3 regions of the Alteromonas sp. 4NH20-0104 genome follow, and region 1 is predicted to be linked to each of the others. Evidence: predicted binding sites of a transcription regulator. Region 1 holds the regulator's gene; each other region holds the start of a gene.
The links. The regulator sigma-54, encoded in region 1, starts transcription at its own class of promoters, with help from an activator protein. The targets are predictions, from matches to a motif close to GTTGGCACGNNNNTNGNNT.
Positions count from the first base shown of each region.

Region 2: a site for sigma-54 is predicted at 8,454-8,472, ahead of AC27IB_RS10695 (formate/nitrite transporter family protein). Genes of this name have one in related genera too.
Region 3: a site for sigma-54 is predicted at 1,534-1,552, ahead of flhA (flagellar biosynthesis protein FlhA). Genes of this name have one in related genera too.

Region 1 covers NZ_BAAJLP010000033.1:8,587-19,062, reverse strand. Annotated here, with positions in the region: gene AC27IB_RS19475 (helix-turn-helix domain-containing protein) at 1-352, opposite strand, end outside; gene AC27IB_RS19470 (hypothetical protein) at 468-809, shown strand; gene AC27IB_RS19465 (DUF2145 domain-containing protein) at 835-1,626, shown strand; gene yiaA (inner membrane protein YiaA) at 1,641-2,114, shown strand; gene AC27IB_RS19455 (hypothetical protein) at 2,175-2,633, shown strand; gene AC27IB_RS19450 (mechanosensitive ion channel family protein) at 2,772-3,809, shown strand; gene AC27IB_RS19445 (HPr family phosphocarrier protein) at 3,885-4,157, opposite strand; gene rapZ (RNase adapter RapZ) at 4,157-5,002, opposite strand; gene ptsN (PTS IIA-like nitrogen regulatory protein PtsN) at 5,026-5,484, opposite strand; gene hpf (ribosome hibernation promoting factor) at 5,500-5,787, opposite strand; gene AC27IB_RS19425 (RNA polymerase factor sigma-54) at 5,812-7,290, opposite strand; gene lptB (LPS export ABC transporter ATP-binding protein) at 7,358-8,083, opposite strand; gene lptA (lipopolysaccharide transport periplasmic protein LptA) at 8,080-8,652, opposite strand; gene lptC (LPS export ABC transporter periplasmic protein LptC) at 8,621-9,184, opposite strand; gene kdsC (3-deoxy-manno-octulosonate-8-phosphatase KdsC) at 9,181-9,735, opposite strand; gene AC27IB_RS19400 (KpsF/GutQ family sugar-phosphate isomerase) at 9,735-10,476, opposite strand, start outside.
Region 2 covers NZ_BAAJLP010000012.1:97,922-108,397, forward strand. Annotated here, with positions in the region: gene AC27IB_RS10655 (DUF1592 domain-containing protein) at 1-47, opposite strand, end outside; gene AC27IB_RS10660 (acyl-CoA thioesterase) at 322-1,143, shown strand; gene AC27IB_RS10665 (ABC transporter ATP-binding protein) at 1,276-1,929, shown strand; gene AC27IB_RS10670 (FtsX-like permease family protein) at 1,941-4,226, shown strand; gene AC27IB_RS10675 (lipocalin-like domain-containing protein) at 4,223-5,290, shown strand; gene AC27IB_RS10680 (septation protein IspZ) at 5,277-6,224, opposite strand; gene AC27IB_RS10685 (energy transducer TonB) at 6,349-6,813, opposite strand; gene AC27IB_RS10690 (nitrate- and nitrite sensing domain-containing protein) at 6,877-8,160, opposite strand; gene AC27IB_RS10695 (formate/nitrite transporter family protein) at 8,639-9,502, shown strand; gene AC27IB_RS10700 (bifunctional protein-serine/threonine kinase/phosphatase) at 9,509-10,476, shown strand, end outside.
Region 3 covers NZ_BAAJLP010000001.1:16,035-26,510, reverse strand. Annotated here, with positions in the region: gene fliR (flagellar biosynthetic protein FliR) at 1-294, shown strand, start outside; gene flhB (flagellar biosynthesis protein FlhB) at 310-1,434, shown strand; gene flhA (flagellar biosynthesis protein FlhA) at 1,608-3,710, shown strand; gene flhF (flagellar biosynthesis GTPase FlhF) at 3,745-5,100, shown strand; gene AC27IB_RS00095 (MinD/ParA family protein) at 5,097-5,957, shown strand; gene AC27IB_RS00090 (RNA polymerase sigma factor FliA) at 5,959-6,687, shown strand; gene cheY (chemotaxis response regulator CheY) at 6,732-7,115, shown strand; gene AC27IB_RS00080 (protein phosphatase CheZ) at 7,150-7,899, shown strand; gene AC27IB_RS00075 (chemotaxis protein CheA) at 7,912-10,170, shown strand; gene AC27IB_RS00070 (protein-glutamate methylesterase/protein-glutamine glutaminase) at 10,198-10,476, shown strand, end outside.

The DNA of each region.
Region 1 (10,476 bases):
CGGGTTCGCTGATATCGTAATAATCAATAATTTCATTAAATTGCCAGCCGTCTCGCACGCACACAGCGGCTAATAATAAACGGGGGTTGTCGAGTAAATCCCGCTCCTGATCCTCAGAAAGCTGCGACACCTTGGGTTGGGATTGAGCCACCTGGATAAACACATCACTCAGGGTTAGCCCCAGTGCTTCACAAACCTGCTCCAGGCGCTCCAGGGTAAAACTTTGTTGCGAGAAACACCGTTTTACACTTGCCTCGCTTAACTGCAACTGTTCAGACAAGGATTTGTAGGTCATTCCCTGTTCTTTTAGCAATTGTTTTAATCGCTGTGTTACCTGCTTAATCTGACTCATAGTATTAAAATCCGATACCTTTGGTGTAGCAATATACTACATATTTAAATTGAGTTTACTTATTTTCTACCAGGGACTAGCTTGAAGGGGAACCAACCAATGAAGGACTATGACAATGAAAAAATTAATCATCGCTTTACTGACCAGCGCCGTTGTTGCTCAGGGAGCTATGGCTGCTGACTCCGTTGATCACAGCGGCCAGGCTAGCAAGCACAGTGTGCTGGCCAGTGTGGAAGGGGTTTCAACAACCGCTTCAGTAGCCAGCGCGGTAGTGGCTGCACCGGTTATTATTACCGGCCTGAGCGTAGTGGCTGTCGCCGACTCAACCCACCAGTCGGTTAAAACCCTGCATGCCAAACATCAGCAAAACACTAAACCTCTTACTATTACTACCCGCGTGATCACGCGCGATCCGCCGCCTTCAGAAGTAGTGGTAGAACAAACGGTAAAACACTAAGTATTCATTGGACAAGGAGCTGATCATGCGAGTCATTATTGCAGTACTATTGATTATACTCACTGCCGGCGCTCAGGCCGGCAGTCAGGCGCCGTCAAAATCGGTATTTCAACCAGAGCAAATCATAGACTTTGCCAAGCAGGTCGAGCGGTATGCGGCAGAACATCGGGCTCACGCCTTTATTATCGGCCGGGTAGGCCGCCCGCAAAAAGAACTGCCCAAAGGCATTCATTTTACCCATACAGCGGTGGCGGTTTACTCTGCCATTACCCTGGATGATGGCAGTACCGAATACGGTTACGCCATTCACAATCTCTACCAGCGCGCAGACGACCCGGGTCGCAGCGACATCATTGTTGATTACCCGGTGGATTTTTTCTGGGGCGCACAAACGCTTAAGGCTGGCATTGTAATACCAACCCCAGCGGTGCAGGAGCGCCTCATTGCGCTAATCAGTGAACAAAACCACCTTGGTTTGCACAATCCCCGTTATTCGGTGGTGGCCAACCCTTTTAACAGCGAACGGCAGAATTGTACTGAATTCACCCTGGATATGCTGCAGGCGGCCATGTACCAAACCGAAGATAAACAGCGAATTAAAGCCAACAATGCCGCCTATTTTAAACCGCAGCGAGTGCATATCAGCCCGCTAAAACTGGCGGTGGGCAGCATGGTGACAGATGGGGTAACCACTTCTGATCACAAGGGGCGGGTTCGCACAGCTACCTTTACCACTATTGGCCACTACTTAGCGCAGTTTAACTTATCTCAACATGCCGTGGTGCTCTATGCCAATGGCCGCACTCAAGCTATTTAACCGAGGATATCGACATGGAAATCTCAACTCAAACGATGACAAATGCACCCACCAAAGCTTTTCGGATTGCTGCAGTAGCAGCGCTTATTATTGGAGTTGCCAGTTACCTGATTGGCTTATTTAACGCTTACATGCAGCTTAATGAAAAAGGCTATTACCTGACCGTCATGCTACTGGGATTATTCGCTGTGGTGTCTTTACAGAAAACCATCCGCGATAAAATGGCTGGAATCGAAGTGACCCGGGCATACTTTATTGCTTGTGGTGTAGCAACGGTGGCTGCCATTGCCCTGTTAATAGTGGGGTTGTACAACGCAGAACTTGCACTTAGTGAAAAGGGCTTTTTCGGAATGGCCTTTGTATTGAGTATGTTTGCGGCCATTACCGTGCAAAAGAACGTACGGGATTGTGCTGAGGCTAAATCCGAGAGTGTCACTACTCAGTCAACCACCAGCCAGGCAGCCACTTTCGTTCCAGAAGCTGAGTAAGTAGCCTGAAGGCTACTTACTCTACATCGATATTCAAGCGATGAACTCAACAAGGATTGAATGATGGGTAAAAGTTTCTGGATAGGGTTAATTACCGCCTTCGTTGTTATTAATCAAATACTGGTGGACTGGGTATTGGCTGTATTTGTTGGCGACTACGGAGTAGCAGAAGGTTTTACTAAGGTTACACGGTATTTAACTGTCGACAGTCTGCTACTTGCCGCAGGATTCAGAGCCATTCCCTACGGTGCTCTGTTGCTGGTAGGGCTAACTACCAATCTGAAACGTTCCATACCAGGCAAGTTTGCTCTTTGGTCTGCTCTATTTGTCGTTATGGGGCTCCACTTTTGCGGGTACTGGCATATGCTTTATGCCTCTTATACCCCGCAACGAATGTCTTCTACCGCGGTGCTGAACATTATTCTTGTACCGCTAAATGCTTTGCCGATAGGGGCAGTAGCCGGTAGTGTGGTGTTCATGGGAGCACGGTTTTGGCAAAGGTTCCGTAACAAGTGCTGATTCCAGCGCTTCTATTCATAAAGCCAGGCTCGATGCCTGACTGAACTATGAAAGCTTACTATTTCGCTCTGGCTTTTCTGATCTATTCAGGGGCAAAGCGGTTATTAACTAGCAGGAACAGCGCAAAGGAATAAGTTAATGGAATCATCTACCGGCGAACTGGTTAGCGCGTTAAGCAGCTACTGGCAGGCATTTATCGTTAAACTGCCGGCCATTGCGCTGGGATTATTGGTACTGATGCTGACCTTGTGGCTGGCGGGGCGGCTCTCGGCAGCGTTGCTTAAGCCTATTGGTTATCTCTCTTCCAGTCCGCTATTGCGCTCGGTGAGTCAGCGCGCACTAAGCCTGATTTTCATCCTATTCGCACTCTATGTGTTTTTAAAGCTCTCCGGCCTTACCGAGTTTGCCGTAGCCATCATGAGCGGAACTGGTGTGCTGGGATTGATTTTGGGCTTTGCCTTTCGGGATATCGCCGAAAACATGATTGCCAGTTTGCTATTAACGGTGCAGCGCCCATTCCGCATTGATGACGTGGTGCAAATTAACAATTACACCGGGGTGGTGCAGAAAGTCACGACACGCGCCACCACGCTGGTAGATTTTGACGGTAATCATATTCAGATCCCTAACGCCGTCATTTACAAAGGGACCATTAAGAATCTCACCGCTAACCCCAAAATGCGCGGCCAGTTTACCTTAGGCATTGGTTACGATGCCGACTGTCAGCAGGCTCAGCAGTTGGCTTTACAGCTTATAAGCGACCATCCCAATGTACTGAAAGAGCCAGAGCCGTTAGTGCTGGTTGATGAGCTTGGCTCGGCGACGGTAAATCTCAAAGTGTATTTCTGGATTAATGTTGAGAATACCAGCGTGATTAAAATGGCGTCGGTATTGATGCGCGACCTGGTAGAACTGTTTACCGCTAAGGGTATAAGCATGCCGGACGACGCCCGTGAAGTGATTTTCCCGCAGGGCGTGCCGGTAACGATGGTGAATAATCCGGAGCAGGTTAGCGAGCAAAAAGAACCGGTTAAGCAAAGTCCGGTCAGCGAACCTAAAGCCGTAGCAGAGAAACGTACGGCGGCTCATGATGACGTTTCCAGTGAAAACGATGATATACGCCGCCAGGCAGAAGAAGCCAGAGCGCCGGAGCAGGGCGCTAATATATTGTCTTAGCGCATGATTAAGTGATTAATCTTTGCATCGCAAGGAAAGCACAGATAACCGCTTCACAGAGGTTAGCTGTGTGCGTTACTCGTCTTCGTTAAAGCGGCCAACAATCAGGTCTTCCACTGCTGCCATGGCGGCTTCGGCGTCGGGGCCTTCGCTGATCACATCCACCTGTTCGCCCTGATGACTTTCCATTAGCATTAATCCCAATACGCTGTTGGCATTAGCTTCTTTATCGCCTTTTTTGAGGGTGATCTCGGCATCGAACTGATTAGCCAGTTGTACTAACTGTGTGGCAGCCCGGGCGTGCAGGCCCAGTTTATTGACGATAGTAAGGGTTTTTTCTACACGCATTATCGGTTTAACTCCCGGTGACGAATTTGCACATCCGGATGCTTATCGCCGTATATTTTGGCCAGAGACTGCGCCACAAATACGGAACGATGCTGGCCGCCGGTGCAGCCAATGGCGATGGTCACATAGCTGCGATTATTTCGCTCCAGATGGGGCATCCAGGTATCCAGCAGGTTTTGGATTTGCCAGATAAATTTGGTGACAATGGGCTGCGAGCCCAGAAAAGCTTCTACCGGCGAGTCCAGACCGGTTAAATGTTTTAAGTCAGGCTCCCAGTGCGGGTTAGGTAAAAAGCGGACATCGAATACATAGTCGGCGTCTTTGGGAATACCGTGCTTAAAGCCAAATGACTCAAACACCAGTACCAGTCGGGAGCTTTTCTTACCCAAAATCCGTTCACGGATAAGCTCAGCCAGCTGATGAATCGACAGGTGGTCGGTGTCGATATACAAATCAGCACGCTCTACAATGGGTGCTAACAGCTCTTTTTCTGCCAGAATGGCATCGGCCAGTGACTTGTTCAGTTTTGCCAGCGGATGCAGGCGGCGGGTTTCGCTAAAGCGTTTTACCAGCATGTCGTCGCTGGCATCCAGATAGACAATGGTCATCGACCAGGACGAAGGCAGATAATCAAGGATCTCTACCAGTTCGTCGGGATCTTTAGGCAGGTTGCGAACATCTATACTCACCGCCACCTGGTCGTATTCGTCAACCACCGTATGGGTTAACGTTGGGAGCAGATTAACCGGAATGTTATCAACGCAGTAGTAGCCCAAATCTTCCAGGGCTCTTAGCGCAACCGATTTGCCGGAGCCGGAGCGCCCGCTGATAATAATAAGTTTCATATGTTGTCAGACTCCCTGCCGGACTATTGTGCAGCCTCGTCGCACAGAGCGGCGATAACCTGTTCCTTCGATTCGGCGTTACGGATGGTTTTTACAATACTTTTCTGGCTCAGCTTGCCGGCGATGGTAGCCAGTGTCTGCAAATGACCTTCGGTTTGGGTTTCAGGGACCAGAATGGCAAAAAAGATATCGACCGGTTTATCATCAATGGCGTCGAATGCGATGGCTGGGGTAGTGGTTACCACAACGGCCGTAACCTTGGATAGGTTAGCCAGTCTGCCATGGGGTAAGGCAATGCCATTGCCGATGCCAGTGCTGCCCATTTTTTCCCGGCTTAGCAGTGCATTCAGGGCATCTTCTTTTTGAATTTCAGCGTTGGTTTCGGCAGCAATGTCGCTGATAATTTCTAAAATTCGTTTTTTACTGTTGCACTGGACCGCACATTTAGTGCGATCCAGGCTAACTAAGGCTTGAATATTCATAAGGTTATTTGGGGCCTAGTGCTTTTTAAGCTTTTCCTTATGCTTGATTACCTGACGATCCAGTTTGTCGACCATACTATCTATCGCGGCATACATATCTTGATTTTCTGACGACGCAAATACTTCCGCACCACTTAAATGCATCGTGGCTTCGGCTTTTTGAGAAAGCTTTTCCACGTTGAGGATCACATGCACATTGGATATGTGATCAAAGTGGCGCTCCAGTTTACTAAACTTGGTATCAACATAATTACGCAAAGAATCGGTTATCTCGATGTGATGACCTGTAAGATTTATTTGCATAGTTCGTCTTCCTTATATTTCGGCCTAAATAAGGCTCTTGCGTTGGTTAGACGGTGGAATCGACAAAGATTCCCGGTATTTTGCTATTGTTCGCCGGGCAACTTTAATACCTTGTTCGGCCAACAATTGAGCAATTTTACTGTCGCTTAGTGGTTTACTGGGCTTCTCGGCGGCAACCAGTTTTTTAATCAGTGCGCGGATAGCGGTAGAGGAACATTCTCCGCCAGACTCGGTGGCTACGTGGCTGGAGAAGAAGTATTTCAGTTCAAAGATACCGCGGGGCGTATGCATGTACTTTTGGGTAGTTACCCGCGAAATGGTGGATTCATGCATATCGACCATTTCGGCTACGTCGTTGAGGACCATAGGCTTCATCATTTCCGGGCCGTGCTCAAAAAAGCCCATTTGTTGCTGCACAATACAGTTAGCTACTTTGAGCAATGTTTCATTGCGCGATTCGAGGCTCTTAATGAACCACTTTGCTTCCTGCATGTGGGAGCGAATAAACTGCGAGTCTGAGCTGTTACGGGCTTGTCTGCTCATGGCTGCATACTGCTGGTTTACGCTCAGTTTTGGCAGGCTGTCGGGGTTCAGTTCAACTACCCAACGGCCTTTCTTTTTGGTGACTGACACGTCGGGGATCACATATTCAGATTCCTGCGTGATAAGTGCGCTGCCAGGACGAGGATTCAGGGTTTGCAGTAAACGCATGGCTTCACGCAAATCATCTTCTTTGAGCCGCGATTTACGCATCAGCGTGCGATAATCTTTGCTGCCAAGCAAATCAGCATAGTCTTCAATAAGAATCATTGCTTCCTTAAGCCAGGGCGTTTCGGGAGCAAATTGTTTGAGCTGAACCAGTAGACACTCCTGCGGGGTACGTGAGCCTGAACCAATCGGGTCGAACATCTGAATACGCTTGAGCACGCATTCAATTTCATCAACTTCTACGGGCTCTTCCATATCTTCAGTATTGACGCTCTGCAGGATATCTTCAACCGTAACGGTTAAATAACCGGATTCATCAATGGAATCGATAATGGCAATGGCTATGGCGCGGTCTACATCGCTAAAGGGGGTGAGGCGCATCTGCCACAGCAGGTGATCCTGAATGTTGTCGGTGGTTTCACCCTGAAAAATTTGTTCATCATCAGAAGACGCCGGCCCTGGTGCAGGTGCAGAAGACGCCGAGTAATACTCGTCCCAGGTACTGTCGATAGGCAGTTCATCAGGCAGCTCGTTTTTCTCGAGCGCCTCGTTGGTATCCATGCTGGTGTCGGTGCTGGCTGTTGCTGCGGCATCCGCTTCGGCATCGAGTTTACTTTTCTCAATGGTGTCGTTATCGCTGGTGTCATCAACTTCCAGTAACGGATTTGAATCGAGTGCTTCCTGGATTTCCAGTTGTAAATCCAGGGTCGAAAGTTGCAGCAGTTTAATCGCCTGCTGCAATTGTGGCGTCATAGTAAGTTGTTGACTAAATTTGAGCTGTAAAGATGGTTTCATCTACTTCTGTTCTTAACGCCTTGCTTGTTATTGATAGGGACAAAATTTGTTGTCTTTATGTATCTAACTATAGCCTGAATTGCTCACCCAGGTATACATCCTTGACCTTTTGATTACTTAAAACCTGTTCCGCGGTGCCCTGAGCGATTAATTCACCCTGACTCACAATGTAGGCTTTCTCACAGACGTCGAGGGTTTCCCGGACGTTGTGGTCGGTAATCAAAATACCAATTCCACGATCACGAAGATGTTGTATGATCTTCTTTATATCATTAACCGAAATTGGGTCAACTCCTGCAAAGGGTTCATCAAGCAAAATAAATTTCGGATTAGCGGCCAGCGCCCTGGCAATTTCCACCCGGCGCCGCTCACCACCCGACAAACTCATCCCGGTACTATTACGTATATGGTTAATATTAAATTCATCAAGTAGGGCATCGGCTTCATTTTGCTGTTCGGCAGAATTTAAGTCTTTGCGCGTCTGCAATATTGCCATGATATTGTCAAAAACACTTAACTTTCTGAAAATAGACGCTTCCTGAGGTAAATAACCAATGCCATTACGGGCGCGCTCGTGCATGGGCTGGCGGGTTAAATCCATATCGTCGATGCGGATATCGCCTTTATCCAGTGCTACCAGACCCACAATCATGTAGAAGGTGGTGGTTTTACCGGCCCCATTGGGACCGAGCAAGCCAACAATCTGGCCGGCAGAAACTTCAACGCTGACATCCCTAACTACCTGCCGGGACTTATACGACTTGGCTAAGTGTTTGGCGGTGAGGGTGGTCATTCGTCTTGGTTGTCCTGTTGGTCGTCTTCGCTGCCATTGGCCTTGTTTTCGTCGCGCACGGCTTCAATGTCTTCCAGACTGAAAACGGTGCGTACCCGGCCATCTTCACTGCCGCTGCCATCACCGGTGGCTTTCAGTTGTTCCTTGTCCATGTCGTAAACAATCGTTTCGCCTTTTACCACACTGGTATTCTGGTTTAACTCAGCATCGCCGGATAAAGAAATCGTGCGGTTAGCCACTTCATAACGAATTTCGAATGCCCGGGCTTCGACCACCCGGCCATCGTCTAAGGTCTGGCTGTATACCGCCGGCTTACCGGTAGCAATAAAGATTTCTTTGCCTTTACCGCCGCCTGCTTCAACTTCAACGCGGTCGGCCTGAATGCTTAATGTGCCCTGAGTAACCTGGACGTTATCAATCAGAATGGACTTTTTATTCTTACCATCCAGAAACTGTGATTCAGAAAACACTTCAATGTCTTTCTTGAAATCTGACTTGGCTGCCAGTACCAGCGCCGGCGAGATGGCCAGCGTCAGACTAGTTAGCAGGGGAATAAGTCGTTTGCACATGTTGATTCAACTCATAAGTTTTATTCAATAGGTTGGCGCGAAGTCCGTTACTAAATATCAGGAAATCAGGCCCCGAAATTTCCACCCTGGCGTCAGACACCATGGTTTGTTGGTCCAAATCTATCTCAAGGTAGTCTGTGGTTACACGCTGCACAAAGTCAGCCTGGTTTTTACTCACAATCACTACGTTATTTTCCAGTTGTATCATGTTGTTATCATACAACGTGCCTTCGTCGGCGACTACTTGCCAGGGCGGTTCGCCAGACTCCTGATAAATAGTGTACTGGGGCGCTAAAAACAGGACGAACCCCAGTTGCTCGTAGTTTTCCATGGTTGACGAAAACACTTCGTGCACACGCTGACCCTGTTCATTGTATAACGTGGTGGTCAGGTTGCGGGCTTTATAACTGGGGGTAATCGCCAGCACATCCTGATCCGGTGCGACAACCGGATCTTCGGCCAGATAGCCGGGCAGGTACAGCAATGACGCCAGGATAAACAGACTGGCAATGCTCAAACCTACTTTATTCATACACTGGCCCCTAAAATACCCTGTAAAGCATCGTTGGCCTGCAGCAGCGTGTCGCACACTTCTCTGACCGCGCCGAAACCACCGGGCAGGGTGGTGATCCAGTTGGCTTGTTGAATCACCTGAGGATGCGCATCCTGTACCGCAATGTTAACTGCGCTGTGGTTAAACATACCGGTATCCGGCATATCATCGCCAATCGCTGCCACCTGTTCTCTGGTAAGCCCTAATGAGCTGATGAGAGCAGCCAGCGCGTCGGCTTTGTTTTCTTCACCCTGAATAATATGCGACACCTTTAATGATGTCATACGGTCCTTAACAATAACTGAACGCCGGCCGGTAATCACCGCCACTTCAATGCCAGCATTAACCAGAGCCTTAACGCCATAGCCGTCGCGGGTATGAAATGCTTTTAATTCTTCGCCCTGATTACCCAGATAAATGCGCCCGTCAGAGAACACGCCATCCACGTCACAAACCAGCAGCCTGATGCCTTTAAGCTGTTGGAAAAACGCCTCAGGCAAATCAGTATACAGCGTTTTTACCGTACTCATTACAATACTCCCGCTTTTAACAGCATGTGCATGTTAAAGGCACCTACCGGCTGATTGTTTTCATCTACGACTAACAGCGCGCTAATTTTATATTGTTCCATTAAATTAAGTGCTTCAACGGCGAGGTCTTCGCCGTGGGAGGTTTTACAGCCGCGGGTCATTACCTCTTCCATCCGGGTGTTATGAATATCTACCCGGGCATCCAGCAATCGGCGTAAATCGCCATCGGTGAACACGCCCAACAGCTTTTGCTGACGGTCGGTAATACCGGTAAGCCCCAGCCCCTTGCGGGAAATTTCCAGCAGGGCCTCAGACACGGTTGCCTGTTCCGGCACCAACGGAATTTCGTCACCGCTTAACATTATGTCGGCCACCGTGAGCAATAATTTGCGGCCCAGACTGCCGCCGGGGTGAGACAGAGCGAAATCGTCAGAGGTAAAACCATTGGCATCGAGTAAGGCTACCGCGAGGGCATCACCCATCACCAGGGTCACCGTGGTACTGGTGGTTGGCGCCAGGCCCAGCGTGCAGGCTTCCTGTTCAACGCCAATGTCGAGTACCACGTCGGCATGTTTGCCCAGGGTGCTGTCGGTACGGTTTGTCATGGCAATGACCGGAACATTGAGACGCTTCACCACAGGTAACAGGTTGAGCAGTTCACCGGTTTCGCCGGAATTTGAAATGGCCAGCAGGACATCGTTTGCGCCAAGCATGCCCAGATCGCCGTGGTTCGCTTCGCCC
Region 2 (10,476 bases), on a different contig from region 1:
GAACGTTTCAGCGGATAGCTCAATTTTGGGGAGATATAAAGGACCATTTGCACTCTCTTTGCGCAACTGTAGCTCTAACAGCACGTCTCACGAATAAGTCAGAGAATGAAGCACTTTATGTGCCAAATGTCTTTTTAATCATAAGCTTACCAGGAATAGATGTTATCAGTTTGTGTCTGTTTCGATAGCCAGATGGCAAGGTTAATTGAGCATTATAGCTAACTGACTGATACTTCAGTTAAAAGGAAAAGATACTTCTAAAGTATTAGTGTTACTAAGCTATTAACATTCTAATAATCAAAAAAAGGAACTGGTTGTCTGATGCATCACATTGATCAATTGTTTACGAGCTTATCGGCCGTTACACCAATAAGCGACAACCAATGGCGGGTAACTCACCCCGGTTTGCCCGATGACTGGGGGCAGGGGCGTACGGCTTTTGGTGGTATCAGTGCGGCGATGATGCATTATGCGCTGAGTCTGATTGTAGCGCCGGATCGCGCCTTACGTACCTTTCACTCTAACTTTGTTGGTCCGGTGGTATTTGATGAACCCTTTGAAGTGGTCATAGAGCAATTACGCTCCGGCCGCAATATGTCGCAATACCTGGTAAGGCTGAATCAGGCAGGCAAAGTCAGCGTTTGTGTGCAGGCCTGTTATGGTGTTGAGTTAACCTCGAAATTGCATATCAACAAGCTGACTTCGCATCAATTTGAACTACCCGATAAGGCAATGTTAATGGGAACTGACGCCGCTAAACTGCCGAGGTTTTTCCATCACTACGATCTGGCTATGCTTCAGGGGCAACGCCCCTTCACCGGCAGTTCACACTGTCATTATTACGGCTGGATGCGCAACCGCGCGCCGGTAGAGTTATTTGGCCATACCCACCTGATCGCGCTGATTGATGCATGGCCGCCAGCGCTGGTGCAGCAACTGGAAGCTCCGGCACCGATGAGTACGGTAAGCTGGGATCTGGAGTTTGTGAACCCGCTTATTCCCGTTGCCGGTAACCCCTGGTTTGCGTATGAGGTGGATACCCGGTTTGCCGCTAATGGTTATGCCCATACTGAGGCGAAAATTTGGGATGAACATGAACGGTTGGTGGCGCTGAGCCGACAAGCCGTTTTGGTGTTTGACTAAAAGCTTTTTGCTAAGACATTGATGTTGCCTATCTGGTGAACTTGTAATTAATCTTAATTTGATTAATTTACGTTAAACTAGAGGTATACAGCGCCTCGTAAGGTGCGGTCGATTAAGGAACAAAATCGAATAATGATCGCAGTATCTGACCTTATAAAACACTACCCTGACTCAGCCACCCCCATTATCGACCAGCTTTCGCTGAATGTTATTGCCGGGCAATCGGTGAGTATTCAGGGCGCATCCGGCTGTGGTAAATCCACTTTGCTGGCGTTACTGGCGGGCTTTGAACAAAGCTCTGGCGGCACCATTGTGATTGCCGGACATGCGTTAGAGAGTTTGTCGCAGGAAGCTGCCGATGCGTTTCGAATGCACCACCTTGGCGTTATCTTTCAGCAGTTTAATCTGCTGGACTGCTTTAACGTTTGGGACAACGTGGCCTTTACCGCTCGCTTAAAAGGTAACTACAATGCCTCCCGTCAGCAGTCCTTGTTAGAAAATCTTGGGCTGGCGGAGCGGCACAAAGCGCCGGTCAGTATGCTCTCTGGTGGCGAGCAGCAACGGGTTGCCATTGCCCGCGCACTTAATCATCAGCCTGATGTGGTGCTTGCCGATGAACCCACGGGCAACCTCGATGAACAAACCAGCGATGTGGTGAGCCAGTTGCTGTTTAATTATTGTCAGGAGCAGGGTGCTGCGTTGGTGGTAGTTACCCACAGCCCGGACGTTGCCAGGCGCGCTCAAACTCAGTATCGGCTCCATCAGGGCCGGTTAGCCTTAGTATAATGTCGCGGGCCATGCGAGTTCTTATTCTGGCACTGCGTACCCAACTAGCCACCTACCGGGCGCGGTTTTGGGAGCCATTGCTAATTATTGTGGCGATCTTTATTGCCAGCGCAGGTCTCACTGCCGTCACACTTATCAATGCCGGCGCGTCTTCTCAGTTAAAGCAGTTTACCCTGGGTGATGTACCGGTTAATTTTCACATAATTCCGCGCAATGAAAATAAACCTCTCAGGCGCTCTGATTATGCCGAGCTTCGGCGACAGGGTGTTAACGCTTTAGTGGCTTACACTCAAACCGGTGATCGGCTAGCGGTTGATACGGTTACGCTGTTTAACCTGTTGCCAATGGCTAATCGCGCAGCATCACAGCAAAACAGCTTTGCACAACAAGCAGCGCTCAATGGTATTGAGGATATTAATCAGTTTTATCAAGGTGATGTCACTTTACAAACCCATCAGCTAGGCGGCCTGCTGGTGATGGGGGCATTGTCGACTGAGCAGTATGCGTTGCTGGAAGAATCACTCCCTGCACACCTTCAATTAGCCCCCTTTGTGCTGACTTCATCCGCCAACAACCTGAGTGACAGTTTCAGCCTCAATCTGTGGGCCATGGGCGCACTGATGGTTTTGGTGAGCATTTTTATTGTGTTTAATGCCTTTAACCTGCTGTTAGCCGCGCGTACGCCGGTGTTGGTTAAACTGCGCCAACTCGGGGTTGGTCAGGCATTACTGCTACGTGTTTTACAACTGGAAATGTTGATCCTGGCCCTTGTTGGCGCGGTTGGTGGGGTAATTGCCGGAGCATCGCTGGTTAGCGCAATCACGCCGTTGCTGAGTAATATTTATCGATTTCTACTGGACGGGCAGTTTAGCGGTGGACAGTTTTCCACGCCGCGCCTGATGTTGCTGGCCGTGGTGTTTTGTGCAATCGCAGTGATGGTAATGGGGCTGTTGATCAGGCAACGTCTGGCTCACAGTCTGGCCCGGCGCAGTTATCTGGTAGCGGCATTTAAGCGGCGTTTCAAACCGGTTTATAACGTCTGGTTGTTACTGAGCTTAGCGATAGTGGCGCTGGGTGCGTGGCTGGTAGCCAGTCAGCGCGAGGCGCTTTTGTATATTGGCCTGGTTCTGATTGCCGGTTGCACCACGGTGGTGTTGCTGATGCCCCAGTTAATGAGCCTGGTTGCACGGCGGGTAAGTACAACAAAGCCGCTGCTGCACTGGAGTATGCATAATGCGGTGAGTCTGTCGCAGCGAACCAGACTGGCGGCCTGTGCATTTTTTATCGCGTTGGCGGCCAATATCGGCATGAATGTGATGGTCGACAGTTTTCGCCAGGCTACGGAGCAATGGTTGGAGCAACGCCTGTTTGCACCGTTTTATATCTACACGGATTTTGACGGGGATTTGTCGGCCGAGGAGGGCACGCCGGTGCCACTGCTAGCCCGCTATGGCAAAGACGTTCGCGTTAATGGGCAAACCCTCGAGCTACGCAGCTTTCCCGATGGCGCCGAATATCAGCAGTATTTAATGCTTGATAATCAATTGCCCTCTGCCTGGTCTGCCTTTCATGCACAGCGTGGGGTGTTCATTAATCAACAACTGGCGTATCGGCAGGGGCTTAACACCGGTGACGTTGTGAGCCTGCCTTTAAATACCGGTTTGCAGGCCTTTGAAATAGTGGGCGTGTATCCGGATTACGGTAATCCAAAAGCGCAAGTGTTGCTGCCAGAGGCGTTGCTTTGCCGTGACTATGCGCTTATTTCAGCTTATGCGGCTTTTGCATCGCCTGCAGAGCAGGCGGCGCTTGAAAGCTGGCTCAAAGCGCGCAATGAGTCAGCACGGCTGATCCCCCGTGAAACGCTGATTGAGCAGTCGATGAGGTTGTTCTCCCGCACATTTTTAACCACTGATACGTTAAATCTGATCACAATGCTGGTGGCCGCGCTGTCGTTTTTTGTATCGATTACGCTGCTGGTGATGGATATTAAACCGCAACTGTTGCTGCTGCGCAGCGTTGGCGTCAGTCCGTTTCGTATCAAGTTGTCGTTGTTCTCGCAATATTGTTTTATTGCGGTGAGTTGTGCGCTTCTGGCACTGCCATTTGCGCTGTTACTGGCCTGGTTGCTGGTGAATAAGGTGAATCGTTTTGCCTTTCACTGGACCTATCCGCTGATCCTCGACCCGATGATTATTATGCAAAGTCTGCTAATCGGACTGGGGCTGTTACTGCTACTTATGGCATTGCCGCTTGGCAGGTTACAGGCCAGGTTTTATTCGCAGCAGGAGGCAGTATGAACAGACAGTGGTGGGGGGGATTGCTGCTGGTGAGCCTTTTCCCGGGCGCCGTTTTAGCTCAGCAAAACAACCGAACTTCATTATTTGGTGGTTTTAAAGCGAATAACCAGGCAACAGTCAGTAGTGAGCAACCGGTGAGCTTACCCGCCGATCACGGCCCGCATAACGGCTATCAGATTGAGTGGTGGTACCTTACGCTGCTGTTGGAGAATGACGCCGGCGAGCCGTTTAATTATCAGTTTACGTTGTTCAAATTTGCCCGACCTGAAATGGCGTCAAATTGGGGCGAGGGCGCGGTGTGGATGGGACATTCGTCGCTTCACACCCACACCAGCCATTACTTTGATGAAAAGTTTGCCCAGCAGGGAACCGGCATCGCCGGGTTTTCTACTGAACCGGTGAATTTTTTCATTGATAACTGGCAATGGCAAAGTGAGCAGGACGCGACACTATTTCCTGCTCGCCTGAATGCCACTTCAGGCCCGGCCGGGATCACGCTGGCACTCACCGCTGACAAACCGTTCATTAAGCATGGACAACAAGGCGTGAGCTTTAAAACCGGCGATGGAGACTATCGTTCCTATTACTACAGCCAGCCGTTTATTAACGCCAGCGGCCAGATTAAGGTTGAGGGCGAGCCCCATCAGGTTAGCGGTATAGGCTGGTACGATCACGAATGGACGTCGCAATTGGTTGATGAAGACGCCCTCGGCTGGGATTGGTTTTCGCTGCACTTTGATGATGGCCGTAAACTGATGGCTTTTACCATGTATGTGGATGGCGGCGAGGCTTATACCACCGGTACATTAATCAGCGCACATGGCGAGTCGCTAACACTGGGGCCAGATGAGCTGCAAATATCACCACTCAAAACGAGTCTGGTGGCAGGGCGGGATATCCCGGTAGAATGGCAAATTACTATTCCTGCACAGCAAATCGAAATCTCCACTAAAGCGTTTAAAACAGACCAGTGGAATGACAGCCGCTTTCCTTATTACGAGGGAGCGGTATCGTTTGGCGGCAGTCATGCCGGTAAGGGCTATATGGAGCTTACCGGTTACTGATTTCGGACGCTTCTTTTTGACTTGTTTTCGATATCAACATAAAAAACAAAACAAGGTATAAGGGCATATCGATAAACGTGGTGTAGGTTAACCACTGATCTTCGCTAAGCAGTATCGCCACAGCGTAATTAATGCCTGCCATCATTAATCCGATAGCACTCAGCCCGATCACGAAAGGCTGATATTTAATAGGCGCGTTCAGATAGCGTTCAAACCGGGGGCCAAAGTACTTCCCTTTACGGAATACGCCATCGGTTAGCAATACCAGAGCGCCCAGCACACCCATTATTGTGCCTTTTAGCTGCACTAAAAACTCACTGTCGAAAGTGAGCGATAACAATGCGGATATCAACAGCATAACCGTACCAAAAACAGCAAAGCCGCCAAGTAAATCCACTTTTACAAAGCGCTGTACTACCACCAGTGCTAAGCCTAGAGCGATGCTGGTAAATGCCGCCAAGGTTAAGTCGCCGGTTGTTTTGGATACAATAAAAAATGCCGCCCCTAAGCCGATATCGGCGAAGATGGAGTGTTTGTTCTTTCGCCACTGGTCACTTTGTTTCTGGCGTTCCTGTTTAAGCGTTTCGGTATCTTGTGCGTATGCGCCGGCGAGTTTTTTTAGTTTTTTATCGGCAAAGTAAATGTCGTTATCCGGGTGACTGGCGTAGATGCGCTCGTCGCTCTGGTAAACCTCAATGCCAACGGTCAGCCAGTTGATGTAACCCACCGACACTTTTAGCGTATTGCCTGCGTCATCAGAGTGGACAGTATGGGTAAGTACTTTTAGCTCGTCGATAAAGTTACCGGTTAATTCATCAATCAGATGTCCGTTTTTATACAGCCGTGATGTATAGGTGGTAAACGAAAACGAATAGCGGATTTCATAGCTGTCGTTGTCATAGGTGAAGGGACGTCGATAGGTCCATAATCGCATCAGAGGATCCTTAAAAATCTGAGTGTTCTTAACGCTGTGGATTTGTGTTTGAAATAGTCAGACAGGCACCGGCAATATGCTGAAGGGCTACTGTGACCAGTGCCTGTTATTGCTTTTAATGCATTCAGAAAGAGGGAACAGTAATATCGCAGTGCTTTTCTGCCGCCGCTTTATTTTGTGTGCCTTGTATCATGAAATCAAATTTGACGTCTGTTGGAGCCGGTGCTCTTTCGGCGTTTGCTGCTGTAGGTTGCCAGCGCCATTGGCTGATAGCCTCAATCGCCTGCTTGTTAAACACACCGGCCGGAAATGAATCGATAATTTCTGGTTCTGTTGCCTTTCCTTCGCTGTTCACTACAAACATCACTTTTACACAACCAGACAAGCCTTTTCGCGCGGCATCCATAGAGTAACCGGGATCCACGCGTTTTTGAACTTTCCATAGGGCGTTAAACTCGGTGTCGGTTGATAACGCGAGATCTGCAGAGTTGCTGTCGTTAATTGAGTTATCTTGTGAATCTTCGGTCAGTTGGTTGCTTGCACAGCCGGCAAGCAGGGTTATCAGACTGATAAAAAGGTATTTCTTCATGGCTACATCCTATAGCTATAGTATTTTGCGGTAAAGTTATAACAAAATTTTACAGAAGCGTCATTACCCCACGCGGCTCACCACCCGCTGCGCTAAATCAGACAAACGCATATTTTGTTCCATAGCGGAGCTTTGCAATTTGCGGTAAGCCTGTTGTTCAGACAGGCCACCTTGTTGCATTAATAAGAGCTTGGCCCGGTCTATCACTTTTTGCTCATTAAGTGCCTGTCTGGCGGCGCTGAGCTCATCGGCCATATCCTCGATACGCTGAGCCTGACCACGAATAAGATCGTAGAATGATTTATGCGCCGACAGGGCAGAGCCCTCGGGCAGTTTTTTCGCCTCTCTTCCGGCGCCCTTAAGACCCTTTACCGTATTGTCGTAGAGCATGGTAATTGGCGTATCAGTAAGCGGTGGTGAATTGTTCAGGGAAGCGATTAGCATCTCATGATTACGCAGCTCTTCTTCGGCCTGTTGAATGCGCAGGGTCGCCTGGTCGGTCAGACGATCAGTCAGATGCTCTTCAATGGACTGCATGGCGTCGATACGCTGCGTAGCGATGTCGTACCAGATTTCACTGAGCTCAGCTGAGCATTCCCCGCCAGACGCCAGTGAATGAATCATTCCGCGTAAGCGGGTTATTTGCGAAGCCGTGTCGCTATTTTGTTGTAACTGCCACATTTGCATTTCTTCTTCATCGGCGAAGTTCGCGAAGGTTTCAAAGCAGTGCTGCTGAGAGTCGGTAAGCGCATTGACTCTATCTCCCAGGTCGCTGTCGAAGTGACTTTCAGCAAAACCAATAGCACCCCAGGCGCGCTCCTGCCCGGCGTATTCTTTACCCTGCATAAAGTTAAACAGGGCTACCAGCAGGCGTGTCATGGTTGGATCGCTGGCTACATCGGCCGCTTCAAAAACAACGTCGAGTAAACCGGTAATTAGGCGGCAATAGGCGTTGGTGGATTCCAGCGGTGTAAGCTGCTGAGCGGCAATTTTATTACGTAAATCGGGTAAGTGATCCATGCCCTGCAGAGCAAAGGTGATACTGCTGAGTAAACGCATGGACTGGCCGTTATCGTGCTGGCCAAGGTAAAGCGACTTAAGCAGGCTGCGTAAATCCTGCTCGCAGACTTCACTTGCGGTGATCTGCTGCTGGCGCTGCTCACCAAACCGGTCGCCCTTTGAACCTAAGAACACATTGCTTAAACCACGTTCGCGCTGGAGCTGATGGATCATGTCCTTTACGGCTTTTACCGTGCGGCAGTTTGAAGATAAATGCTGTAATGCCTGAATTTCCTGATGCTTCGCTGACAATAAAAATCGCTTGGTAATGTCACTTTGTTTGCTCATCAGGCGCTCCGTAACGTGGGCTGGTTAGTAAACTTCAGAAGCAAGCAATTCTTATTCCCATGTAATAATCTGGTCATAAAGAAGGCAGTTTGAGTTTTAATTAGGCAGTAATAGCGGGATTTGCCCAAAATGCGCGCAATAATTACCGCAGCAAAGGAGGTTGCACCGGTAATGATGCACTTTATTGGTGAAATTGCGCTATCGTGGCGCGCCGTATTTATGGATAAGTGTTTCTAAAAATTGCAGGTTTATTTTAAGTTATTGATAAATATGTTTAATTTATTTTTATTTAAATTGGCATCGAAATTGTATTCGTAGAAATAGCAAACCGTAATGGTTTTACAATTGGAAAAGAATTCGGATAAAGGCGTCCGCAACTTACTTCTTTGAAGTGAGTGCGGACGCCTTTTTTTGTGCCTGACAATTGTAATGAAGTGTTTGTGGGTGTGTTTCTGTTCAATATATTTAGGTGATTAATATGGCGTATTTACTACCTTCTGAGTTTGCAACCAAAATGGTTGATGCGGGAGAATCCAAGATTTTCATGTCTACCCGCGACACGTTAATTCGTGCATTTATGGCGGGTGCTATCCTGGCATTAGCGGCAGTGTTTGCGATTACCATCGCTGTTAAAACCGGCGTATTTCTGATTGGGGCCATCCTGTTCCCGGTTGGTTTCTGTATGCTTTACCTGATGGGCTTTGACCTGTTAACCGGTGTGTTTGTGTTGGCACCACTGGCCTGGCTGGCGAAACGGCCCGGTGTTACCTGGCCGCAGATCCTGCGTAACTGGGGGCTGGTGTTCGTGGGTAACTTTGCCGGCGCGCTCACTGTTGCCTTTATGATGTCTTTTATCTTTACCATGGGCTATAACACTGACGGTGGCGCTATCGCGACGAAGGTAGCGGGCATTGGTGAAGCACGGACGCTGGGTTATGCCGAGTTCGGTACGGCAGGTTGGTTTACCATTTTTATTCGCGGTATGCTGTGTAACTGGATGGTGTCGCTGGGTGTGGTAGGCGCAATGATTTCTACTCACGTTAGCGGTAAAGTACTAGCGATGTGGATGCCTATCATGCTGTTCTTCTTTATGGGTTTTGAACACTCAGTGGTTAACATGTTCCTGTTCCCATTTGGCCTGATCATGGGTGGTGAGTTTTCAGTGATGGATTACTTTATCTGGAACGAGATCCCAACAGCATTAGGTAACCTGGTAGGTGGTTTAGCGTTCACCGGCCTGACACTTTACTCAACGCACGTTAAAACTGCCCCTAAGCGTGTACTGGCTACCGGTGGTACTAATAAAGCCGTCCCAGCAGCGAAGGTCAACGATAAAGTCTAAGTTTATATGCCTGAAGTACGCTGGGGAGCATTCTCCGGCAAAGGAATAAAAAACATTAATCAGGACTGTCATGCTGTGACAGTGCCTGATTTTTCGCGTTTGCAGCATCGTGGTGTGATAGCCGCTGTTGCAGATGGCATAAGCAGTAGTCAGGTGAGTCAATACGCCAGCGAACTGGCAATTAATGAGTTTGTTCGCGATTACCTGATGACTGCCGATGTCTGGTCTCCGGCGCGCGCCGCTGAGCTGGTCCTGCGAACAGTCAACACCCGCTTGTATATCAAGTCACAGCTTAGCCCTTATCGGGAGAACCCGGATAAGGGCTACGTGTGTACTTTTAGTGCCGTGCTTCTGCAGGGTGATAAAGCCATCTTGCTGCACTGCGGTGACAGCCGTATTTATCATGTGCGTCAGCATCAGGCCCAACTGTGTACCGAAGATCATCGTCAGCAAGGTGAGGGCGGCCATCATTACCTCAGCAACGCACTGGGTATTAAACCCGATTTAAAAGTCGATATTAGTGTCAGGGATATGTTGCCCGGCGATACCTTTGTGGTGATGACCGACGGCATCGCCGAAACGCTTAGCGTCGAAGACTGGTTAGCCGTTTTGCAACAAGATGACACCGACTTAAATAAGGGCTGTGAACAGGTTGCTAATATGGCCCTGGATTTCGGTTGTAATGATAACCTGACCATAGCCGCGGTTAACGTTACTTCTATTCATCAGTCGGTGCCGGTGAGTTATGAGTCATCCGGTTACCTGCCATTTGTACAGAGCCCGCTGAGCGTCGGGAGCTTCATTGACGACTGGCGTGTGGAAAAGCAGCTCAGCAATACCGAGCGCAGTAGCGTATACCTTGCCCGTCATAACCACTCAAATGAGCAAGTGGTGCTTAAAGTGCCTGCCGTGTCGATGCAGGATAACAGCGGCTTTCTGGATGAAATGATCAAAGAGGAGTGGGTGGCTAAGCG
Region 3 (10,476 bases), on a different contig from region 1:
TTTGCGGCGGAACAACTGCGCGATATTGCTCACTGGGCCGGCTGGATGTTTGTTGCAGCGCTAACCCTGGCGCTGGCCCCGATTATTTCGCTGCTGATAGTTAATCTGGCATTTGGCGTAATGACCAAGGCCGCACCACAGCTCAACATCTTCAGTATTGGTTTTTCCATAGCGCAGATTATGGGCTTAATCATTATCTGGTTAACGCTGGATAATTTTTCCACTCACTTTGCTAATCAATGGCAACGGGCTCAACAGTTTATGTGTGAGCTGCTATTGATTTGTCCGAGCTGATAAGGCTGAGCGACCATGGCGGATTCATCAGAAAAAACAGAAGACCCCACGGGGAAACGACTCCAGGATGCCCGCAGCAAAGGGCAAATTGCGCGTTCTAAAGAGCTGTCGACTACGTTGGTGCTGGTGGCAAGCAGTCTGATGCTGTTGTTATTTGGCAGTTTTATTGCCGATGCGCTGTTTGCTATCGCCAGTAGGATGTTCACCCTTTCGCGGGACGAAACCTACGATCCTACCCATATGTTTTCCGCCTGGGGGGTTGCTATTACTGAAGTCAGTACGCCGGTGATCTCGTTTATGCTGGTAACTATGATTGCCGGTATTTATGGCTCTATTGCGCTCGGCGGCTATAACTTTACCTGGTATTCTGCGGCGCCAAGATTCTCCAAGCTAAACCCGTTAAGCGGCATTAAGCGGATGTTTGGGGTGAACGGGCTGGTAGAGCTGTTAAAAGCCTTCGCCAAATTTATAGTCATAGGCGCCATGGCCCTTTTCGCGCTGTCTTTATTTCAGGATGAGGCGCTGCACCTGGATCAGGAAATCTACCCGCTGAATATTTTCCATGCCCTGGATATGATTGAGTGGGCGTTTTTTCTGCTGACCCTGGGGATGATCCCCATTGCGCTGTTTGATGTGCCTTACCAGTCTTATAAGCACAATGAACAAATGAAAATGACCAAGCAGCAGGTTAAGGATGAGCGCAAAAACTCAGAAGGTGATCCGCAGGTAAAAGGGCGGATCCGTAAACTGCAATATCAGGCCGCTGCCCGTCGAATGATGCAGGAAGTGCCCAAGGCGGATGTGGTCGTTACCAACCCGACCCATTACTCTGTAGCGCTGAAATATGACGAGCACGGCTTGCGCGCTCCTGTTGTTATTGCCAAGGGATCCGATGAACTGGCAATGCATATCCGAAAAATTGCCACCGCCCATGATGTGCCGTTAATTCCTTCTCCGATGCTGACCCGGGCGATTTATTACACTACCGAAGTGGATGAGGAAATTCCGCACAAGCTGTTTATGGCAGTGGCCCAGGTACTGGCCTATGTTTTCCAGCTTAAGAAATACAAGGCCGGTAAAGCCAAACGACCCAAACCACTCAATCGTAATCTGCCCATTCCGCCTGATATGCGTTACTAGCCCTTACTGAACCCAGACTTAAGGCCGGTCATGCCGGCTTCTAAGTCATAAACCACACCGCTGGTGATAATTCGAGCACTTGAACGAGACAGTCTAAAAGCTGGCACGGGGATTGAAGTAGTCCCTGTAAGCGACCTTTAGTGTCAAAAATCGGTTATTGAGAACGTCTCGTTATGGTGTTAACAGAATATCTACAGCGTGTTGATAAATCCCGGCTTCAGCAATTGAGCCAGGGCTTAGGCGTACCTTTGGTTCTGCTGGCCATTATGGGCATGGTGATCCTGCCCATGCCGCCGATTCTGCTCGACATTTTATTCAGCTTCAATATTGCGCTTTCACTGGTCATTATTCTGGTTGCGGTACTGACCAACCGGCCGGTGGATTTCGGTATTTTCCCGCTGGTACTGCTAATTGCTACGGTTTTACGTCTTGCGCTGAATGTTGCTTCTACCCGGGTGGTATTGCTTTATGGCCACGAAGGCGGCGATGCGGCCGGTAAAGTTATTGAAGCCTTTGGTGAGGTGGTGATCGGCGGTAACTACGCAGTGGGTGTCGTAGTATTCGCTATCTTATTGATTATTAACTTCAAAGTAGTTACCGCTGGGGCCGGGCGTATTTCCGAAGTGGGCGCGCGTTTTACCCTTGACGCGATGCCGGGTAAGCAAATGGCCATTGATGCTGATTTAAATGCCGGTTATATCGATCAGGACGAAGCGCGCCGCCGTCGTGAAGACATCACGGCTGAAGCCGACTTTTACGGCTCTATGGACGGTGCGTCAAAATTTGTTAAAGGCGATGCCGTTGCCGGTTTGTTCATTATGATGATCAATATCGTCGGTGGCCTGTTTATTGGGATGATCCAACACGACCTGTCATTCAGCAACGCGCTGGAGGTGTACACCATACTGACCATCGGTGACGGCCTGGTGGCGCAAATACCTTCCTTGCTGCTGTCGGTGGCTACCGCCATTATTGTGACGCGTGAAAATGAAAGTCAGGAAATGGGCAGCGAAATTACCACGCAACTGGGTAACAAAAAAGCGCTGTATATTTCTTCTGGCATCCTGTTTGTTATGGGCATTGTACCGGGCATGCCACATCTGGCTTTTCTGACCTTCTCAGCGTTGGCCGGCGGCTATGCTTATTATCAGACCTATGCCGAAAAACGTAAGGCTGAGCAACCGCCGACTCCGGTGGTCACCAATAACAGTGAAGATAATGTGCCGGCTGAGATTAAAGAACTGGGTTGGGATGACGTACAGCATGTCGACACCATTGGTCTGGAAGTGGGTTACCGTTTAATTCCGCTGGTGGATAAAACCCAGGGCGGCGAATTACTGACCCGGATTAAAGGCGTGCGGAAGAAGCTTTCTCAGGAACTGGGCTTTTTGATCCCACCGGTTCATATTCGCGATAATCTTGACCTGGACCCTAATGCTTACAACATCTCCATGCTGGGCGTGACGATCGGAGATGCTGAAGTCAGCCACGACGAAGAGCTGGCCATTAACCCCGGTCAGGTGTTTGGTAAACTGGAAGGTCGCGCTACCCGTGACCCGGCGTTTGGCCTGGATGCCGTCTGGATTAAGCCTGCCCAACGAGAGCATGCGCAAACTCTGGGTTATACCGTTGTGGATGCGGCAACCGTTATCGCCACCCATTTAAGCCAGTTATTAACCAATAATGCCTACCAGTTGCTTGGCTTTGAAGAAGTACAGCAACTGATGGATATGCTGGCCAAGCATAATCCGAAACTGGTTGAAGGCCTGATCCCCGATCTGGTGTCGCTGGCAACGGTAGTGAAAGTGCTGCAAACCCTGTTATACGAAGGCGTGCCTATCCGTGATATGCGCACCATTGTGCAAACGCTCACCGAGTATGCACCGAAGAGTCAGGATCCTGACGTTTTAGTGTCAGCTGTGCGGATCGCCCTGAAGCGTCTGATTGTACAGGAGATAAACAGCGGTGGCGCCGAGTTGCCGGTAATTACCCTGGCTCCGGAACTAGAACAAATGCTGCATCAGTCACTACAAGCGGGTGGGGATGATGGCGCCGGTATAGAACCCGGTCTGGCTGAACGTTTGCAACAGTCGCTGCAACAGGCTGGTCAGCAGCAGGAACTGGCGGGCGAGCCCGCGGTGTTATTAACGTCGGGCATGTTACGCCCGGTATTGTCGAGATTCTTAAAGAATGCAGTGAATGGCTTGCACGTGTTGTCGTATCAGGAAATTCCTGATGATAAGCAGGTTCGCATTGTTTCTTCCGTCGGTCAGTAAGCTGACAGACACCCTTAATACCTAAGAGGTCATTATGAAAATTAGACGATTTTTTGGCAAAGACATGCGCGAAGCATTAAGCCAGGTAAAAAATGAGCTGGGTAGTGATGCGGTGATCATGTCAAACCGCAAAGTGGCCGACGGCATTGAACTGGTAGCCGCTTACGATAAAGAGCCTGAAGCCAGATTGTCGGTACCGCCGAAGCCAAAAGCCCCGGAGGCCAGACAAAACGAAGGCAGTCTGCCGACCTTAAGCGAGATTATTGGCGATGATGGTCCGGATACTCTGCGCGCATTGCTCGAAAAGCAGGCTGAGCAGAAAGCGGCAGTAGCCCAGCGTGTAGAAGCGGCCAACGCTGAAGCGGAGAAACGCGCGCCGGTGAAACCGCTCGCGACCGAGGCCCCGGCAGTCAAAGAAACCTCACCATTCCCCGCAGTTGAGGAAGACGCAGAGCACAGCGGCGGTGGCAGTCTGGCGGATATCCGCGCTGAAATTGCCTCATTACGCAATGTGTTACAGTTTCAGTTAGCCGATATGCAACAGCAGCAACAGTCGCGCCTTAAGCCACAACAACGTTACCTGTTGCAGCAGCTTTGTGCGATGGGAATTAGTCAGCAACTGGCCGCACAAATGGTCACCTACACGCCGGCTGAGTGTAATGAGCGCGAGGCCTGGCTGTATCTGTTAAAACTTTTGTCCAATCGTCTGACCACCAATAACGATGATATTCTCACCCAACAGGGAGTGGTTGCTTTAGTCGGACCGACCGGTACAGGTAAAACCACTACCATTGCCAAATTGGCTGCCCGCTATGCCCAAAAGTATGGTGCCGATCAGGTAGCACTCATTACTATCGATAGCTACAGAATTGCTGCGTATGAGCAACTAGCCACCTATGGCAAAATTATTGGGTGTCCGGTTCGTAAAGCTCAATCAGGTGAACAATTGGCCGATTTACTGTTTCAGCTGCGCAACAAACGCCTGGTATTGATCGATACCGCAGGCTTTAGCCAACGCGACAGTCGTTTGATTAGCCAGCTTGCCACCTTCGGCCAGGTAAGCGGTCAGCAGGTAAAAAACTATTTAGTTGTGCAGGGTAATACGCAACAGGCTACACTTAAGCATATTATCAACGCCTATAAGAGTATTGATTTGCAAGGATGTATCATCACTAAGCTGGATGAGTGCTATAGTTTAGGGGAAGTGGTCAGCAACGTAATTGAGGCGCAATTGCCGGTCAGTTATGTTGCCGATGGCCAACAGGTGCCTGAGGATATTCACGTTGCTAATGCGAAATCTATAATCTCTTTAGCAGCAAAGCTTTATAAAAAGTATGGTTTGAATCATACTAATAGCAGTTCCGATGTAAACACAGCACAGGCAGTATGATTGAAGACCAGGCGAGTAGCTTACGAAAGATGAATCAATCACGATTAATCAAGGTAATAGCCGTTACCGGCGGTAAGGGCGGAGTAGGGAAAACTAACGTTACTCTGAATACCGCTATAGCAATGGCAAAACAAGGCAAAAAGGTCATGGTTCTGGATGCAGACCTTGGTCTGGCGAACGTAGACGTGATGCTTGGACTGCGCGTAGAGAAGAATTTGTCTCACGTGTTGTCCGGGGAATGCACGCTCGACGAAGTGCTGGTAACCGGTCCCCATGGCATTAAAATCGCCCCGGCGACTTCCGGTACCCAGTCCATGACAGAGCTGTCACCCACTCAGCATGCCGGGCTTATTCGCGCGTTCAGTGAACTGCGCTCGCAAATCGATGTGTTAATCGTCGATACGGCGGCAGGTATCTCGGATATGGTGCTCAGTTTTTCCAGGGCTTCTCAGGATATCCTGGTAGTGGTGTGTGACGAACCCACCTCACTTACCGATGCCTATGCACTGATTAAAATTCTGAACCGCGACCACGGCATTTTCCGGTTTAAGATCGTGGCCAATATGGTCCGCGATGTGCGGGAAGGGCAGGAGTTATTCAGCAAGCTTTCCAAGGTCACCGGGCGTTTTCTCGATGTGGCACTGGAATTAGTTGCCACGATTCCCTTTGATGAAAACATTCGTCGGGCGGTTCGCAAGCAAACCGCTATTGTGGATGCTTTCCCGTCATCACCGGCTTCCGTCGCGATTGGTCAGTTGGCCACCAAAGCTCTGACCTGGCCTGTCCCGGCGCAGCCCGGCGGACACCTCGAATTTTTCGTTGAGCAACTGATCGCGTCGAAGGTGGCAGGGAGATAGCGTGAATAGCAAAGCTGCAGCGTACCAACAACAAACTGATAAAGCGCAGCTGGTTGAGCGACATGCCTCTTTAGTCAAACGTATTGCTCACCATTTAATGGCGCGGCTACCAGCCAGTGTAATTGTCGATGATCTGATTCAGGCCGGTATGATTGGCCTGCTTGAGGCAGCGAAAAATTTTGACGGCAGCAAAGGTGCCAGTTTCGAAACCTTCGCCGGGATTCGGATCCGTGGTGCTATGCTGGATGAAATCCGCAAAGGCGACTGGACACCCCGGTCGGTCCACAAGAATGGCCGGGCTATTTCCGATGCCATTTCTCAGGTTGAGCGGGAAACCGGACGTGATGCGCGGGATGTCGATATTGCGGCCAAGCTCAATGTATCCTTGCCGGAATACCATCAGATGTTATCCGAGGTCAATGCCGGCAAACTGGTGGGTATTGAAGATTTAGGCGTGTCTGAAGACGTAATCGCGACGGATGAGTCGCGGGGTTCGGATTCGCCGCTGGAAGATTTAATGCAAGGTTCATTTCAAAAAGCGCTGGCGCATGCTATTACTACATTACCAGAGCGTGAAGCGATCGTACTATCCTTGTATTATGACGAAGAATTAAACCTGCGGGAAATCGGCGAGGTTCTCGAGGTAAGTGAATCACGGGTCAGTCAAATTCACAGCCAGGCGATGTTAAAATTAAAAGCGCGCATGCGGTCCTGGCAGACTGGTGAGTAACATTAACTATACTAACAATATGACTATCCTCACTGGAGGCAATTTTGGATAAGAATATGAAAATTCTCGTGGTAGACGATTTTTCTACGATGAGACGTATTATCAAAAACTTACTCAAAGATCTCGGCTTTTCCAATATTCAGGAGGCCGATGATGGAAGTACTGCACTGCCAATGTTGCAGCAAGGTGACTTTGACTTTGTGGTGACTGACTGGAATATGCCGGGCATGCAGGGTATCGATCTGCTGCGGGCAATTCGTGCAGACGATAAACTCAAGCATTTACCGGTACTGATGGTAACTGCTGAGGCGAAAAAAGAGCAAATCGTAGCGGCCGCTCAGGCGGGGGTAAACGGCTACGTAGTTAAACCGTTCACTGCCGCTACGCTAAAAGAAAAACTAGAAAAGATTTTTGAACGTTTAGGTTAATCCAGTAACGTGTTTAACCGCTGAGGACAACTGGATGACTGAAAATAAGAAAGTCCCCATTACGCTGGATGAAGCGAAGCAGTTGGTTACCTTTCTGGAAGAAGGTGATACCGATTCTGCTAATGCACTGCTTGACGCTGTCACCATGAAAGAGTCTGTCGAATTATTCGCAGAGGTGGGTAAGCTTACCCGTCAGTTACACGACTCTTTAAACAATTTTCAACTGGATGAACGGATCGCCGGTTTGGCGAACGAAGATATCCCTGATGCGCAGACCCGATTAACCTACGTTATTGAAGAAACCGAAAAAGCGGCTAATACTACAATGGATGCTGTTGAACAGAGCATGTCTATTGTTGAAACCATGAAAGGGCAATTAGACAGCCTGATGCCTGAGTGGAAAAAGTTAATGAACCGCGAGATCGAACTCGACGAATTTAAATCCATGTGTCTTGACCTGGATAAACACCTTGAATCTTCTGTGGACGATGCCGATAAGATGATGGGGCTGTTGACCGAAGTGCTTATGGCGCAAGGTTATCAGGATCTGACCGGACAGGTTATCCGTCGCGTAATAGAGTTGGTCAAAGAGGTTGAAGACAGCCTGGTTCACATGCTGACTGTGTTTGGCGGTGCAGAAGTGACCAAAGCGGCCAATTCTTCGCAGCCGAAGGCCGAAAAGGCGATTGTCGCCGAAGGGCCAATTATTGATGCCGAATCGCGTGACGATGTGGTGTCTGGCCAGGATGATGTGGATGACCTTTTATCCAGCCTGGGTTTTTAGGGGAGCGGATACATGTCTTTTGATGTCGATGAAGATATTTTGCAAGATTTCCTGGTTGAAGCCGGTGAAATTCTTGAGCAACTCCAGGAGCAGTTAGTTGATCTGGAGAACAATCCAGAGGATAAGGACCTTCTCAATGCCATATTCCGGGGCTATCACACCGTAAAAGGGGGTGCCGGATTTTTGTCACTGACCGAACTGGTTGAAATTTGCCATGGCGCTGAAAACGTCTTTGACGTAATGCGTAATGGCCAGCGCTCGCTGACCCCCGAACTCATGGATACTATTCTGCAGGCCACTGACGTGGTAGTGGATATGTTTGAAAAGGTCAAAATGCGAGAGCCGCTGGAACCGGCTAGTGCTGGGCTGGTTGAGACATTGCACAAGCTGAGTAATCCGGAAGCGCCCGGAGAAAATATTTTTGGCGACACGCAGGATGAGGCGCCGGCCGCACAACCTGAACCCGTCGAAGTCGAAGAGACGTTCGAGCTGGAAGAAGACACTGCTCAATCAGGCAATCCATCTGAACTGATTGAAGATATCACTGAAGACGAATTTGAAGCCTTGCTCGATGAGCTGCACGGCACTGGTGGTGCACCCGGCGCCGCGGCTGGCGCTGCGCCTGCCTCTCCGGCACCGGCTCCAACGCCGTCCGCCGCACCAGCTGCCAGCGGTAATGAAGACATTACTGACGATGAATTTGAAGCGCTGCTTGATGAATTACACGGTAAAGGACAGTTCAGCGGCGAGTCTCCAGCCCCTGCATCACCTGCGCCTGCCAGTCCGGCTCCGGCAGCGGAGACTGGAGGGGGGGAAGAAATCTCTGATGATGAGTTTGAAGCCCTACTGGATCAATTACACGGGCAAGGAAAAGGCCCCGGTGCGGATGCTCCTGCAGAACAAAAACCGGCTGAAAAACCGCGTGTAAAAGTTGACAATACAGCGCCGCCAGCCGCCAAAGCTGCAGCACCGGCAGCTAAACCTGCTACGCCGCCGGCTACCCCGGAAAAAGCTCAAAGCAAACCCGCGGCGCCGGCAAAAGCCGCTGAACCTGCGGCTAAAAAAGAAGAGAAAAAAGCGGGGCCTGCTGCGCCTCAGGCAGAAACCACAGTCAGGGTTGATACCCGTCGTCTTGACCAGATCATGAACATGGTCGGTGAATTGGTACTGGTGCGAAATCGTTTGTTAAGTCTGGGCATCAGCATTAACGATGAGTCAATGTCCAAGGCCATTGCTAATCTGGATGTGGTTACCGGTGACTTACAAGGTGCTGTGATGCAAACCCGCATGCAGCCCATTAAGAAAGTGTTTGGGCGCTTTCCGCGAGTCGTTCGTGACTTAGCCCGCAGCCTGAAGAAAGAAATTACCCTTGAGCTTGAAGGGGAAGAAACCGATCTGGATAAAAACCTGGTTGAGGCGCTGGCCGATCCGCTGGTTCACCTGGTGCGAAACTCGGTGGACCATGGTATCGAAATGCCCGACGACCGTCAGGCTGCCGGTAAGCCCAGAATGGGTAAGGTGAAACTGTCAGCCTCCCAGGAAGGGGACCATATCCTGCTGGTTATCGAAGATGACGGTAAAGGAATGGATCCGGACAAATTGAAGGACATCGCGATTTCCCGTGGTGTGCTCGATGCCGATGCGGCAGCCCGGATGTCGGATGTTGAAGCCTTTAATTTGATTTTTGCCCCTGGATTTTCAACCAAAACCGAAATCAGTGATATCTCTGGTCGCGGTGTTGGTATGGATGTGGTGAAAACCAAAATCAACCAGCTTAATGGTACGGTAAATATTGATTCTCAGTTGGGTCGTGGTACTCGTCTGGAGATAAAAGTACCCCTGACACTGGCCATTTTGCCAACGCTAATGATTGTGGTGGGCAAACAAACCTTCGCATTACCGCTGGGTGCTGTGAGCGAAATTATTAACATGGATATTAAAAAGACCAACACTGTTGATGGTCAGCTAACCATGATTGTGCGCTCCAAGGCGATCCCGCTGTTTTTCCTGGGTGACTGGCTAATTCGTGGGCCGAAAAATATTGAGCGCGACAAAGGCCACGTAGTGGTAGTGCAAATGGGCACTAAACAGGTGGGCTTTGTAGTGGATGCCTTAATCGGGCAGGAAGAGGTGGTCATTAAACCTCTGGATGCTTTATTGCAAGGCACGCCGGGCATGGCAGGCGCGACGATCACCTCAGATGGTGGCATTGCGCTTATTCTGGATATTCCGAGCCTGCTTAAGCGATACGCCCGCAAAGCGATCAAGTAATAGCGTTGAGAAGAGGATTGTTATTGAATGGCTTTTAAAGTCCTGGTTGTTGACGATTCCAGCTTTTATCGCCGTCGGGTTAAAGATATTCTTAACGAAGACCGTTCACTGGATGTGGTCGGCGAAGCCGCAAACGGCCGCGAAGCAGTAGAAAAAGTCAAAGCGTTACGTCCTGACGTGGTGACCATGGATGTGGAGATGCCGTTAATGGACGGCATCGAAGCGGTCAAACGCATAATGACTGAATGTCCGGTGTCGATAATCATGTTTTCCTCGCTGACTCATGAAGGCGCCAAAGCCACACTG